2 regions of the Paenarthrobacter sp. R1 genome follow, and region 2 is predicted to be linked to the other one. Evidence: riboswitches for the same ligand, from Rfam matches in the RefSeq annotation. Region 2 holds a riboswitch; the other holds the start of a gene.

Evidence for each region. Region 2 has a riboswitch for S-adenosylmethionine ahead of metX (homoserine O-acetyltransferase MetX). Riboswitches for the same ligand answer to the same signal wherever they lie in the genome.
Region 1: it holds a riboswitch for S-adenosylmethionine, as region 2 does, so the genes downstream of both, QN084_RS08040 (DUF1737 domain-containing protein) here and metX (homoserine O-acetyltransferase MetX) in region 2, are expected to answer to the same signal.

The regions. Positions count from the first base shown of each region.
Region 1 is NZ_CP127115.1:1,650,044-1,657,501, reverse strand. It holds gene QN084_RS08060 (glutamate--cysteine ligase 2) at 1-317, shown strand, start outside; gene QN084_RS08055 (hypothetical protein) at 372-974, opposite strand; gene QN084_RS08050 (O-succinylhomoserine sulfhydrylase) at 984-2,192, opposite strand; gene QN084_RS08045 (rhodanese-like domain-containing protein) at 2,196-2,606, opposite strand; gene QN084_RS08040 (DUF1737 domain-containing protein) at 2,603-2,869, opposite strand; SAM riboswitch class IV at 2,882-2,995, opposite strand; gene QN084_RS08035 (NtaA/DmoA family FMN-dependent monooxygenase) at 3,162-4,490, shown strand; gene QN084_RS08030 (aromatic amino acid ammonia-lyase) at 4,493-6,046, shown strand; gene QN084_RS08025 (PLP-dependent cysteine synthase family protein) at 6,040-7,101, shown strand; gene QN084_RS08020 (carboxymuconolactone decarboxylase family protein) at 7,170-7,458, shown strand, end outside.
Region 2 is NZ_CP127115.1:3,903,053-3,910,510, forward strand. It holds gene QN084_RS18605 (CPBP family intramembrane glutamic endopeptidase) at 1-566, shown strand, start outside; gene QN084_RS18610 (VOC family protein) at 700-1,338, opposite strand; gene QN084_RS18615 (bifunctional o-acetylhomoserine/o-acetylserine sulfhydrylase) at 1,575-2,891, shown strand; SAM riboswitch class IV at 3,051-3,166, shown strand; gene metX (homoserine O-acetyltransferase MetX) at 3,182-4,321, shown strand; gene QN084_RS18625 (hypothetical protein) at 4,308-4,721, opposite strand; gene QN084_RS18630 (ATP-binding protein) at 4,998-6,098, opposite strand; gene QN084_RS18635 (SGNH/GDSL hydrolase family protein) at 6,181-6,996, opposite strand; gene QN084_RS18640 (alpha/beta hydrolase) at 7,074-7,458, shown strand, end outside.

The DNA of each region.
Region 1 (7,458 bases), 2.3 Mb from region 2:
CCGAACCGGCCACAAGCGTGGTGTGGGCGTTGATGGAGTACTTGACCCCCGTGTTGGCCGAGCAGGGCGAACTGGAACTGGTGAAAGCAGGCTTAGCGGACATCCTGAAGCGCGGAAACGGCGCCCATCAGCAACGGGAAGCTGCGGCACGCTTCAACAGCCGCCAACGGGATGGCCAAAGCCCCGCAGGGAGTCCGCCCAGTGTAGAGGCGTTGGGTGCCGTGGTGGGGCATGCCGTCAAAGTCACCGTCTCCGGCACACCGGGAGGTGCCATCAAGGATCCCGATCCCGTGCTGGCACGCGTCCGCCGGGCCTAGGAACTCCGCACTACGGGACCTCAGCCAACCGCGGGAACTCAGCACTGCGGGAACTCAACCAACCGCGGGGTCGCCCGCGGGAGGCTCCGGATCCCACACCATCAGGTACCCTCCCACAGTCGCCTCCGTAACGTAGAAGACGAACGGCGGAATGTCCTTGGCCTTGAGCAGGATGCCGGCGAAAAGTACCGCAGCACTGCTGGCCGTCAGCCCCACCCAGCGCTCTGCCGGCGATCGCAGCAAGCCGGTGCCGAGGGCGGCCAGGCCGGCGATGTGCAGCCATGAGTAGCCCAGGAACGGAACATTCGAGCCGCGACGATACGCAAACCGTTCAAGGTCCGACGCCCTCCGGGACAGGCTGTACACAAACAGCGGAGCTCCGGCCAGGAGCGCCGCAGCCGAGGCCTCTACCCAGTGCTTGGCCTTGGCGTCAGGCATGGCCCGTGCCAAGGCGGCGAATCCAATCGGCACGGCCGCGGTCCCGGCTGCGGCCACGTGGTGGCCGGTCACCCATCCCCGCTCACCCCGCAGAAGCAGCCTCAAACGCTCGGCCGGATCGTGGGTGGTATAGACGCGGGGCACCGGAGATATTCCCGCCAGCCACACGACCGAACCCGCAACAATGACAGCCCCCGCGCGGCGGTATGGATGCCTCATGGCATGAGATTAGACCTGTTTGAGGGCCTTCTCCAGATCCAGGATGAGGTCGTTGACGTCCTCGAGCCCAACGGACAACCGGACCACGCCGTCGGAGAGCCCGATGGCTGCACGGCCTTCGGGTCCCATGGCCCTGTGGGTGGTGGTAGCCGGGTGGGTAATGAGCGACTTCGAGTCGCCCAGGTTGTTGGAGATGTCGATGACCCGCAACCCGTCGAGCAAAGCGAACGCGGCTTCCTTGGCGGAGCGGCCGGACGACGGCGAAAGCTCGAACGTCAACACGGTACCGCCGGCCTTCATCTGCTTGGCGGCCAGCTCATACTGCGGGTGGGATGTGAGCAAGGGGTATTTGACCCAGTTGATCGCAGGCTGATCTTCCAGCCATTCGGCAATCTTCAGCGCAGAGGCGGAACTGTGGTTCACCCGCAGGCCCATGGTCTCCAGGCCCTTGGTCAGCACCCACGCGTTGAACGCGGACAATGACGGCCCGGTGTGCCGCATGAGTTGCTTGACCGGGCCTTCGATGAACTCCTTGGTGCCCAGGATCGCGCCGCCCAGTACGCGGCCTTGGCCGTCGATGTGCTTCGTGCCGGAGTACACAATGACGTCGGCGCCGAGCTCGCCGCAGCGCTGGAGCAGGGGAGTGGCAAAGACGTTGTCCACCACCACTGTTGCCCCGGCGGCGTGCGCGAGCTCGCTGACGGCTGCGATGTCCACGATCTCCTGCATCGGGTTGGAGGGGGACTCGAAGAACACCGCGGTGGTGGGCTCGGAGAGGGCAGCGCGCCACTGGTCCAGGTCGGGGCCGTCTACGAACACGGTCTCCACGCCCCACCGCGGCAGGATCTCGTTGAGGATCACGAAGCAGGAGCCAAAGAGCGAGCGGGCGGCAACCACCCGGTCGCCGGCGCCCAGCAAGGCACCAAGGGCGGTGAAGACTGCGGACATGCCCGACGCCGTCGCGAAGCAGGCTTCGGTGCCTTCAAGGAGACGCAGCCGCTCCTGGAAGGTGGCAACGGAGGGGTTGCCGTAGCGGGAGTAGACGAAGCGTTCGTCTTCCCCGGTGAAGGCGCGCTCGGCAGCTGCCGCCGACTCGTAGACAAAGCCGGAGTTGAGGAAGACGGGCTCCGCCGTTTCCTGGAAATTGGTGCGGTCAAGGCCACCGCGAACGGCTTGGGTGTCTGGATTCCAGCCGGCGGCGTCAGGGTTGAAAGTCACTTCTTATTCGTTTCCAAGGTTGGTTGGCAGGCCGCGGTTTTTCCAGCCGTTGACGGTCCGTTCGCCGTAACGGTCCGGTTCACCTTCGAAGCCTTCGAGGACGTTGTAGGCGGTGAAACCTGCCTGGGTTGCGGCGATGGCCGCAGCAATGGAGCGCTGGCCGGACCGGCAAAGGAACACAAGCTCAACGCCGTCTCCCTCGGGTGCCTGTTGCTGCAGGTCTTCGATGAAGCGGGAGTTCGGGACGCCGCCTGCAAGGTTCCACTGGATGAACAGGGGATCGTTTTCCGTGGCCTTGGTGTCGGGGATGCCGATGTGGGCCCACTCGCCCTCGGTGCGGACGTCCACCAGGATGGCACCGTCCTGCAGCTTCGCCCAGGCATCCTGCGGGGTCAGGTCTCCGGCGTAGCTCATGCGTGGCCCTCGAATGCTGCCTCGTCCTCGTAGTTCTCCAGCTCATCCACGGCATTGGCCACGGCGGCATCCGCGCTGGCGACGGCGGCAGGCAACACCACTGCCTGTGCCACGATGACGTCCGTTCCGTTGAAGGTGGCCGACGGGCTGCCATGCAGGACGTAGCCTTCAGCGAGGGCGTTGCTGATCCGTTCGCAGAAGTCCCGGGTGTCCGGGCCCGTGATCAAACGGTAGGAAAGTCTCTCTTCGATGGGTTCAGGCATTAATGTGCTCCTCAGTCACGCTTGCAGTTCGAAGTGTCGAATACGCCGAGTAGTCACCTGAGGCACCCCGCCGCGGGAGAGGGTTGCCGACCAGCAAGTCAGGGCTTGGCGCTGGTACTCATTACTCAAGAAGAAAATAACATCCGCGGCCGTTGCGACGCATGTGGCGGGTGTCCCGCCGTCGTCATGTTGCGTAACCGGACCGGCCGCCGGGACTGGACCATTTAAGACGTCACGGGAGCATAATTGACGCAATACGACCCCCTGTAACTTCGCATGAAATCAGGTCGCGGTGAACGGACAGAGCAGTTCTACACTCAAGCCCATGCTGCATTTCGGATGGTTCGTGGGCCATGGATTCGGTGTCCAGGGCTGGGGGACTCCCGGCTACAGCCTTGGCTATGACTGGAAGAAGCCTGCGCTCTACCAGGAGGCGGTCAGGGCTTTTGAACGGTCGGGGCTGGACCTGTTCATCATCGAAGATTCACTCACCGTCCCGGACACGTACGGCGGCACCGCGGAAGTGTCGCTCGCGCACGCGTCCTTCGCTCCGAAGCACGATCCCTTGGCCCTGGTGCCGTACCTGCTGTCCGCGACGGAACACCTCGGCATTGTGCCCACCATCAGCGCGTCCTTCTACCCGCCTTTCACCGCGGCCAGGCTCCTTGCCACCCTGCAGCATTTCTCCGAGGGCCAACTCGGCTGGAACGTGGTGACCTCCGGCAGCGACCTCGCCGCGCAGAATTACGGACTGGACCAGCAGATCGAGCACGACCTGCGTTACGAGAAGGCGGAGGAATTCGTCGACGTCGTCCGGCGGCTTTGGCGGAGCTGGGAACCGGACGCCGTGCTGGAGGACGTGGAGGCAGGCCGGTTTGCGGACCACACCAAAGTCCATCCCATCAACCACGACGGGCAGTTTTTCAAGGTCCGGGGTCCGCTGAATACGGCACCCCTTCCCGAGGAACCGGTGTTGGTTCAGGCCGGCGCATCGCCGAGGGGCAAAGCGTTCGCGGGCGGCCACGCCGACGTCGCCATCGCCCTGGCCCGCGGGGTAGACGGGATGAAGGCCTACCGCGATTCCATCCGTGCCGAAGCCGCCAATGCCGGGCGGAATCCCGACGACGTCAAGGTACTTTTTGTCCTCAAGCCCACCGTGGTGGGGTCTGCTGCGGAGGGGGAGGAACTGCGGGCACGGCGCAAGGAACTGACCCAGCGCGACATCGACAGCCAGCTCAACTCGATCTCCTACCTTTCGGTGATCGACTTCAAGCAATTCGACCTCGATCAGCCCCTCCCCGAGCTGAGCACCAACAGTAACCAAGGAACGCTGGAACACTTCGCCAAAGCTGCTCCTCCCGGGTCCACGCTGCGGCAGATCCTGCAGGCCCGCAGCGGCGGCGCCGGTGATTCGATCATCGGGACCGCCGGAGAGATCGCCGACTACCTAGAGGAGACGGGCGAGGCCGTGGGCGGTGACGGCTTCCTGTTTTCCGGGTTCGTCGATCCGGTGACGGTGCATGGGGTCCTGGACAAACTGACTCCCGAACTTCGTCGCCGCGGCCTGCTGAGGAAAAGCTATGGCAACGGCGGTTTCCGGCAGAATCTCCTGGATTTCTGACCATGTTTCCGGAGTCGAAGGTGCTGCTGATCGGGACGGCGCCAGTGCATGCAGAAAGCATCGCCATGGCGGCGGCGGACGACTCCTGCCACGTGAAACTCAACCATGATGCCCTGACTTTGATCGGCCGTTCACGGGAAGTCGTGGAGCACGTGGCGGCCTCCGGCGAGCGGGTTTACGGCCTCAACACCCTCCTGGGGTCCGGCCGCGATACCGCTGTTGAGGAAGGCTCCATCCTTGCCTACCAAGTGCAGGTGGTCAGGTACCACAACAGCGGGGTGGGACCCTACCTGAGCCGCGCCGAAGCACGTGCCGTGATCCTCGCCCGCCTGGTCGGATTCAGTCGCGGCGGCTCCGGCGTCCGGCCCGAAACAGCCCGCTTCTACGCCGACCTCCTGAACCGTGGCGTCCACCCCGCCATCCCGGCCGAAGGTTCGGTGGGCTCTTCCGACCTCACCCAACTGGCCGCCGTCGCCGCCGTCGCGATCGGTGAGGGAGAAGCGCTTGACGCGTCCGGCGTCCTGGTGCCCGGCGCCAAGGCCCTCGCGGACGCCGGACTTCAGCCCCTCACGCTCCACGCCGGTGAGGCCTTGGCCCTCGTCAGCGCCAATGCCTATTCGGTAGGTGCCGGCACCCTCGCCTTGCTGAGGTTGCGGCATGTGGCCCGGCTTGCGGACGTCGCGCTCGCCCTCTCCCTGGAAACCATCGCAAGGTACGACGGCGGCGGCGACCTCAGCCCCTTCTCGCCGGCTATCCAATCGGCCAAGGCCGTGGACGGCCAACGGGAATCGGCCGCCGCCGTCCGCCGCCTGTTGAGCGGCGGGTGGCTGGAAGATGTACGGCCGGAAGTTTCCGTGCAGGACCCCCTGTCCTTCAGGGCTGCGCCTCAGACGCACGGGGCGTTCAGGGCCTCGGTGGGGCAGTTGGCGGCAGCGTTGGACGTGGAATTGAACGGCAGGGGTGACAATCCGCTGGTGGACCTCGAATCGGGGCAGATGGTCTCCGGGGGCAACTTCCAGCCGATGCAGCTGGCGTTGGCCTTCGAGGGCTTGCGCTTGGCGCTCGCCCACGTGGGCATTCCGAGTGAACGCAGGATCGCCAAGCTCTACCCGCCGCAGCGTGCCATCCGGGCGAAGCATCTTGCCGCCGCGGCCGGGTCCGGCCTGGTGCAGGAAGAGTTGCCGGGGCTGCTGTGGTACTCGGCGGCCGGGCTCCTCGCCGAACTGAAATTCCTGGCAGCGCCGGCCACCCTTGGCGCACCCACCTTGTCCGCCGACGTCGAAGACCATTCAACCCTCGCGCCGCTCGCCCTGCAGCAACTGGTGAAATCCGTGGACGCCGTGGAGAAGCTGCTCGCCATTGAGGCCCTGACGGCGTCCTATCTGCTGCTCGAAGCGGGAGCTGCGCAGCCGCTGGGCAAGGGGACCGCCGCCGTCGTTGGCCGCCTTGCCGACGTCCTTGCAGACCGGCCGTCCGCCCCGGAACTGGTGGAGCACGCGCGGCGGGAGCTTCGGATTGTTGTTGACGGACTCCGGCAAGGTGGAAACGAATGGTGACGACGGCACATCGGAAGCACGGCGCGCATGCTGCAACGGTCCCTCCCGATGCGTTGGACGCCTCCGTGCTGGAGAGGGTAGGGAACACCCCGCTGGTGAAGCTCGAAGCCCTGGGCCGCGGGTTGGGCAGCAGCATCCACATTAAGCTTGAGTCGGAGAATCCCGGCGGATCCATCAAGGACCGGACGGCCTTGAGCATGGTCCGGGCAGCCGAACGGTCCGGCGAGTTGAAGCCCGGGGCCACCATCGTGGAGAGTACGTCGGGCAATACGGGGATCGGCCTCGCGCTGATCGGGCGGCTCACCGGGCATCCGGTGGTGGTGGTCACCGGCGACACCATTTCCTCGGAAAAACTCGCCGCCTTGCACAGCTACGGTGCGCGGGTGATCCTGACCGATTGGAGTGCGCCGTCCGAATCCCCGGAGAACGCCCGGGCCGTGGCTGCACGCGTTGTGGAGGGGACCCCCGGAGCTTGGCGTCCCATGCAGTTCGACAACCCGGCCAACCCCCTGGCGCATTACCGGACCACGGGACCGGAAATCTGGGAACAGACCGGGGGCGCCGTAACCCACTTCGTGGCGGGCATCGGCACTGGCGGGACCATCAGCGGCAACGGGCGGTACTTGAAGGAACGGGTGGCGAAGGAGCGGCCGGGCGGGCACGTAGAAGTGGTGGGCGCCGATCCCTACGGCTCCGCCTACAGCGGTGGCCATCCCGGCGAAATCCTGGTGGATGGCGTGGGGAACTCATGGCCGGCCGCGGAGTGGCCCAAGATCTTCGACCGCTCGATCGTTGACCGATTCCTCCGCATCCCCAACGACGAGGTCTACACAGTGGTGCACCGGCTTCTTGACGAAGAGGGCCTGTCCTTGGGGCCGTCGTCGGGACTCACTGTGGCAGCGGCCTTGCGGGTGGCCAGGGCGGCGCCCCATGGTTCGGTGGTGGTGGCGATAGCCCCCGACGCCGGCACGAACTACCTCAGCAAAGCCTTCAACCCGCAGTGGCTGGCTGAGAACCACATCCGCCTCGCGGTGGACATCGTCCCCGGCGAGTGATCCCTCTATCACGTCCCGCCGGGTTTTGGGCGGCGCTCTATCACGTCCCGTTGCGCTAGGCTCCAAGCATGCCCGAACAGGAGACAACGCCGCGCCTCGCCGGCTATCTGGACAAGCAACAGCCGGACCTCTACGCCACGTTGACGCACTACTCGCAGCAGTTAGTGGATGAAGCCGACCGGGTGGGGATTCCGCGGAAGACCTTGGAACTCATCAACTACCTGTGTTCGCAAATCAACGGATGCGCGTTTTGCCTGGACCTTCATCAACGGCGGGCCTTGAAGTACGGAGAGACGGAGCAGCGGTTGTCCCTGGTTGCCGTCTACAGGGAAGTGGGGCTGTTCGAGGCCGCAGAGG
Region 2 (7,458 bases):
TGCTGGACATCCTGTTCGCCCTGGTGCCGGTGGTCCTGGTTTTCTACTTCCTGTCCCTCCAAGCCTCGGGAGGATCAGCATTTGCCCGTCTTGGCTTCAACTTCGCCCGGCCAGGCAAGGATGCGCTGCAAGGCCTCGGCCTGGCAGCGGCCATCGGGATTCCGTCCCTTGGCCTGTATGCCGCAGGCCGGGCGCTGGGCATCACCACGGCGATCATACCCAGCGGCTTGGACACGTACTGGTGGACCGTGCCTGTGCTGGTGCTCTCCGCCATCCGCCACGGGATCGTCGAAGAAGTCATTGTGGTGGGCTACCTGCTGGACCGTTTCGGCAAGTTCGGGTGGAGCACAGCCGCGGCAATCGTGGTCAGCGCGTTGCTGCGGGGCAGCTACCACCTCTACCAAGGGTTCGGTCCGTTCATCGGCAACGTGGTCATGGGCTTGGTGTTCGCGTGGCTTTATACCAAGACCAAGCGCGTGATGCCGCTGGTGATAGCCCACGCGCTGCTGGACATCGTGGCATTCGTCGGCTTCAGCCTCTTTGGGAAGGCCGTGGGGCTGGGCTGACCGGGTAGGCGTAGGGCCGGGAGGCCTGTGGGCATGGAGGCCCGGACCCGCCCCTTAAAGGTATTCGGCCGCCATCGGTGGGTGACGTCATTGGCACCCGCTGATGGCGGCCGAAGTATTGTGTGGAACAGCGTCAGATGGTGACGGCTCCTGCGGCGGTTTCGAAAGTGACGGACATGATGCCGGGGGTTCCGTGCGGTGCCATCCACTGGACGGCGACGTCCTCGAGCGGCTTCTCCACGGGTTCACCCAACCACTCGGTCACGCGCTCTGCGGAACCGGCGATGGTGAGGCTGGACATCTTGACGTCGCTCTCGTAGACCTTGGACGGGTGCAGGGAGGGGTCGCCTTCCCACTTGAGCATGTACGGCACCTGCGGGTCGGCGATCAAGCCGAGGATGCCGATCTGCTGCCACACGAGTTCGCGGCCGTCCGGGAACTTGCGGTTGCCCGGTACTGCGGAGCGGCCGAGGCGTGCTTCGAACGGGGCAAGGTCGTCAACGGCGACGCACCAGCCCATCCATCCACCGCCGGCTGCCGAGCGTGCCCGGACTGCCTGGCCAAAGGGTGCCTTATCCGAAGCGGGGTGGTCCAGGACCTCCACGACTTCAAGGTATTTGCTGTCCGCGAGGGGAATGATCATGTTCCGGGTGCCGAAGCGGGGGTGCACTCCGCCCCGGACTGCGTCCACTCCCAGTGCTGCGGAAATTCGTTCGGTAGTGGCCAGGAGGCCATCTTTTTCACAAGCGTAAGAGACGTGATCCATGCGCATGGCTTCATCTTGGCACTTTGTGATTCGGGTCTCAGCTAAGTCTTGCCTAACTAAGATGGGATGTTACGGCGTGCCCTGAGGCCGGGCACCGTCCCCGGCCCTGTCCCGTCGCGGAAAGACCGAAAAATACTGTCTTCGTCATAAAGGTGGGTAATTCCGTGCCGGCTTCCTAGACTGGCCGCAGTTCCAAGCACTCCCCGTTACTAAACCCATGCGCTACGAAGAGGAGCCACGTCATGTCCCAGGGATGGTCTTTCGAAACCCGCCAGATCCACGCAGGCCAGGAGCCGGATGCTGCAACCGGTGCACGCTCGCTGCCGATTTACCAGACCACTTCCTTCGTGTTCCCCAGTGCGGAGAGTGCCGCCAACCGGTTTGCGCTGGCGGAACTGGCTCCCATCTACACCCGCATTGGCAACCCCACCCAGGACGCAGTGGAACAGCGCATTGCCAGCCTTGAGGGCGGGCTCGGGGCCCTGCTGCTCAGCTCGGGCCAGGCGGCGGAGACCTTCGCGATCCTGAACATCGCCGAGGCCGGTGACCACGTGGTGGCCAGCCCCAGCCTGTACGGCGGAACCTACAACCTCCTGGCGCACACCCTGAAGAAGTTCGGTATTTCCGTGACCTTCGTCGAGGATCCGGACAACCTGGAGCAGTGGCGCAACGCCGTGCAGCCCAACACCAAGCTGTTCTTCGGCGAAGTTGTATCCAACCCCCGCCAGGACGTGCTGGACATCGAAGGCGTCGCCGCGGTTGCCCATGAAGCGGGTGTCCCGCTGATCGTGGACAACACGCTTTCCACGCCCTACCTGATCCGTCCCATCGAGTGGGGTGCGGACATTGTGGTCCACTCGGCCACCAAGTACCTGGGTGGCCATGGTGCTGCCATTGCCGGGGTGATCGTGGATTCCGGAAACTTCGACTTCAGCCAGGACCCGGAGCGCTTCCCGAACTTCAACACTCCCGACCCCAGCTACAACGGCCTGGTCTACGCCCGCGACCTCGGCAAGGACGGCGCCCTCGGCGCCAACCTTTCCTACATCCTGAAGGCCCGCGTCCAGTTGCTGCGCGACCTTGGTTCCGCAGTATCGCCGTTCAACGCCTTCCTTATTGCCCAAGGCCTGGAAACCTTGAGCCTGCGGGTGGAGCGTCACGTGGCCAACGCCACCAAGGTGGCCGAATGGCTTGAAGCCCGTGACGACGTCGAAGCGGTCGCCTATGCGGGCCTGCCGTCCAGCCCCTGGTACGACCGTGGCCGCAAGTACGGTCCCCGTGGCACGGGGGCCGTTGTTGCTTTTACCATCAAGGGTGGCGTCGAAGCCGGCAAGCGCTTCGTCGATGCCTTGGAACTGCACTCCCATGTGGCAAACATCGGTGATGTCCGTTCCCTGGTCATCCACCCGGCGTCGACCACCCACAGCCAGCTGACCGCGGAACAGCAGGCCGTTGCCGGAGTAAACCCGGGCCTCGTCCGCCTGTCCGTGGGAATCGAGCACATCGATGACATCATTGCCGACCTCGAGGCCGGATTCCGCGCGGCAAAGGGTGCCTGAACCCGCCTGACGTGCGTCGCGGCGGGCCGCCCGGATTGAGGATTCTTCGCCGGGCGGCCCCGTCACGTGCGCGTTCGTGAACTAAAACGCCCTGAACCGTCATACTGCTGTCACATTCTTCGCCAGAACGGCCGTTCTCTTCCTAAACTCTAGGTGTTAGGTCATGAGTGCCAGCGATCAGCCCCGGCTTGCTGGCCGGCAACCCTCCTCCGCGGTGGGGTGCCCCGGGTGAGGACCTGGCCTGCCGCAATAACGGCGGCGGGCAAGCGCGAGGTTTAGGTGTCAAAGGAATGACCATTACTGCCACATCCCTTCCCACGTCGGAAGAACAGGACGGAACCGTCAAATACGCCCGCGTGGGTTCCCTGGAGCTGGAAGCCGGCGGGTTTCTCCCGGACGTTGTCCTGGCCTATGAGACCTGGGGCAAGCTCAATGCCGACGCCTCAAACGCCGTCCTCGTGGAGCACGCCCTGACGGGTAGTACGCATGTTGCACGCGGCGCCTCGGACGAGGAAGGCTGGTGGGAGCAGCTCGTTGGCCCGGGCGCAACGATCGACACCAACAGGTTCTTTGTCATTTCCATCAACATCGTGGGCGGCTGCTACGGCAGCACAGGGCCGTCGTCGCAAGCCCCGGACGGCAAGCCCTGGGGCTCCCGTTTCCCACTGGTGACCCTGCGCGACAGCACAGTGGCCGAAGCCCGGCTCGCCGACGCCTTGGGGATCCGGCAGTGGCATGCAGTGCTGGGCGGCTCGATGGGCGGGGCGCGCGCCTTGGAATGGGCAGTGACCTTCCCGAACAGGGTGGAGCGCTGCGCCGTGATTTCCGTAGGTGCCTACAGCACCGCGGAGCAGATCGCGTTTGCGCAGGCACAGACGCTCGCAATCCGCCAGGATCCGAACTTCAACAACGGTGACTACTACCATGGCCCGGCACCTGAAACCGGCCTTGCCTTGGCGCGGCGGATTGCCCACATCACGTATCGTTCCGCGCTGGAGCTGGACCTCCGCTTCGGCCGGGAAGCGCAGCCGCAGGAGAAACCGCTGACCGCCGCCGTGCTGGGGGAGCGGGGGCGCTACCAGGTGGAGAGTTACTTGGACCACCAGGGCACCAAGCTGGTGCGCCGCTTCGATGCCAACAGCTACATCGCGATCACCGAGGCCCTGATGTCCCACGACGTCAGGCGGGGACGCGGCCCGCTCAAGGAAGCGTTGTCCCGGGCCACGGCACAGTTTTTTGTGGCGGCCGTGAACTCCGACCGGCTCTACTTCCCGGCACAGTCGCACGAACTCGCCGAAGCCTTGCCGGGCGACGTCCCGGTCCACATCATCGAAGCCCCCATCGGGCACGACGGCTTCCTCACGGAGATCGGCCAGCTCGCGGGCCAGCTGGGCGCAGCCTTCTTTGCCGAAGACTTCAGCCGTTCATGATCTCGCCGCGCTGCTTCATGTAGTCCTCCATGGCGATCTCGCCGTTGCTGAACTTCGCGTCCAGCTCTGCGAGCTTCCGCGCCCGGTAGCCCTGCGGCGCAGAGCCTCCACTTGCCGGGGGCGGCACCTGTGGTGAAGCGCCCGACGGCGGTACCTCCGGCGGCGTTGCATCAGCCGGGCGGATGTCGGCGGGTCCCGTCGGATACCCGGGGTAGTTCTGCGGCGGATAGGCCTGGCCGGGGTAGTTGTGCGGCGGGTAGCCTGGCCCGGGAAGGTTCTGCGGCGGGTAGCCACGGAAGCCGTCGTTATGGATTCGGCGCGCCTTGGACCGGTTGTACATGCGGATTCCAACTGGAATCACCCATGAGCAGACGATGATCCAGAAGATCAGATTGTTCACAGTGGAGCCCTCCTAGGTCCTATCCCAGCTTAGCCCCGTCGCGTCAGGGCTTCGCCGCCGCGGCAGCCCAACCATCAAACCTCCAGGTTGGGGAGCGCCAGACAAACCAAAAAGAGAACTACTTTGCCGACGTGAGTAGGGTCCAGAGAGCTCCGAACGCGAAAAATGATCCCATCAAGATGTATACGAAGCCCAGGCCCTTGATACGAGCCTACACCGATGACTTGTTTTGGCAGCCTACGGGATCGGGCTCGGCGCACTAGTACCGTGAGATGACTAGTCTGTGTTCAGATTGCGCAAATACTGTCGAAGGCCCGGTATCGCGAAATCGATCTTCCCGTGGCCGGCAGGTTCCACCAGGCCGGCGGCGAGCAGGCGCGAGCGATAGTTGGCGACTAGATTGGTCTTTGCCTTCAGCCTCTCTCCAAGGTCTCCGGCGATCGAAGGACCGTCATCCTGCGCCATTGCGCGAAGGAACTGGAGGTCCTTTGCCGACACGGTTGAGAGTGCGGCTTCGATGACCGTGCGGGCATTGCGCCTGTGGGCGGCCTGTACCGCGCGGTCCGCCTCGGCATCTGTCAGCGTGCCGTTGTTATTTTCCGCTTCGCGCCAGAGGAAGTAGCCGACGAGCTGGATCAAGAAGGGGTAGCCACCGGTCGACTCGGCTGCCTTTTGGACCAGGTGGGGCGGGACACGGAAGCCGGCGGTGGCGAAGATGGAGGCGAAAGACCGTTCAACGTCGCGGATGCCCGCCGCATGGAGGTCGATTTTGTCGGCCCGGCGCAGGAACGTGGCAACGCCTTCATTGAGCAGGTCGGATACGGCTGCAGGCAGTCCGGCGAATACCAGGCCGATCGGCATCCGGTCCTGGATGAAGTGCTGGACGCTGGCCGCCAATTGAGCGAGTTCGTTGCGGTCGGCGGCGTGGATTTCATCCACCGTGATGATCAGGCCGGTGTGTTTGTTGTCGAGGATGTGGAGAAGTTCTTCGCCGAGCTTGCGCCATGCTACTTGGCGTTCGGGTGCCAACTGGGTGGTGATGCTGAATCCTGCGGCGCCGATGGCGGTGATCCGCCGGTTCTGCGGACCGCTGCCAAGTTCCTGGGTCAGGCTGAGCATTTCCTCGCCGACGCGACCCATGAAGCCTTCCGTTGCAGTCTCCGCGATGACTGCCCAGCCTTCTTGGCGGGCGGCGTCATGGACCTCCCCGAGCATCACCGTCTTGCCGATCCCGCGGGCTCCGGTGAAGATCGTGAGCAGTCCCGGTGCCCCGGAACCAAGCCGCAAACCGTATTTGAACTCATCAAGCAGGCCTGACCGTCCAATGATTTCCGGAGGAGTTGCTCCTGCTGAGGGCCTGAATGGATTCTCGATCATGTATCAAGCTTATGAGTCGTTGTGAGTTTTGTGAGTTTGGCGCTCCTGGTGAGGCTTATGAGTTTTGTGAGTATCCTCATGGTCAGTTAGCACCTGAAACGGGACCCGGCGTCGGGCGCTTTGGCGTGATGCCGTCCCCGGAAGACTGGTGCCGCAACCTGCGGATGACCCACGGAACGAAGTACTCGCGGGCCCACACGAGGTCCGAGGACCTGGCTTCGCGCCACGTGCGCGGCGGGAGCGGTTTGGGTGCCATCGGTTCCAGGGTGTGCGGCACGTTCAGTGCCTCCAGCACCATGGTGGCGATGGTGTGGTGGCCCAACGGCGAGAAATGCAGCCGGTCCACGTCCCACATCTGCGGATCAGCGAGTTGCCGCAGGGACCACATGTCGGCGACCACTGCGTCGTGCCGGGCGGCGACGGTTCGCAGGTTCTCGTTGTAGATGGCTACCTTGCCGCGGATCCGGCCAAGCACCGAGGACGCCGTGTCAGGGCCATTGAACAGCACCACGGTGGCGCCGCCCGAGCTGAGCTCCTGGACGGCGGCATCGAGCTTGGTGGCCAGCAGATCGGGGTCCCCGCCGGGGCGGATGAGATCGTTGCCGCCAGCCGAAATGGACACCAGATCCGGCTTGAGTTCCAGGCACGGCCCCACCTGTTCGTCCACGATCTGCTGCAGCAGGCGCCCGCGGATGGCGAGGTTGGCGTAGGCGAAATCGGCATGCCCTCGCCCGAGTTCCTCGGCCACGCGATCGGCCCAGCCGCGGAACCCGCCCGGGCTCCCGGGTTCAGGATCTCCGATGCCTTCGGTAAACGAATCTCCCAGCGCCACGTACCGGCTCCAGGGATGCTTTTGGACAGTTCCTCCGGGCGTCACCAACGAATTGCTCTCACTCACGATTCATATCCTGCCCCGTACATGCGAACCTACGCGACCGTAAGTTGTTACCCGCGGGTAACTGCAAGAATGGACCCATGACTGAAGCCGTAGCTTTTCCCGCACCCGTTGTCCTGTGGTCCCATGACGAAGCCGAACGGGCCGGCAAGCCCCTTCTGGTCCTGCTTCATGGATACGGCTCCAACGAGGACGATCTCTTCAGCCTCGCCGGCCTGCTGCCCGCCGACTTCGTCGTGGCCTCCCTGCGGGCTCCCATGCCCATGGGCCCCGGGTTCACGTGGTTCCCGCTGACTGCCTCGATCGACTACTCCCTGGACGCCGTGAAGCTGGCGGCAGAGTACGCCCTCGAATGGTTGGACACCGTCAAGGCGAACCACTCGTCCGTGACGTTGCTGGGGTTCTCCATGGGCATGGCCATGGCAACCACCATGCTCCGGTACCGGCCCGCCGACTTCGCTGCCG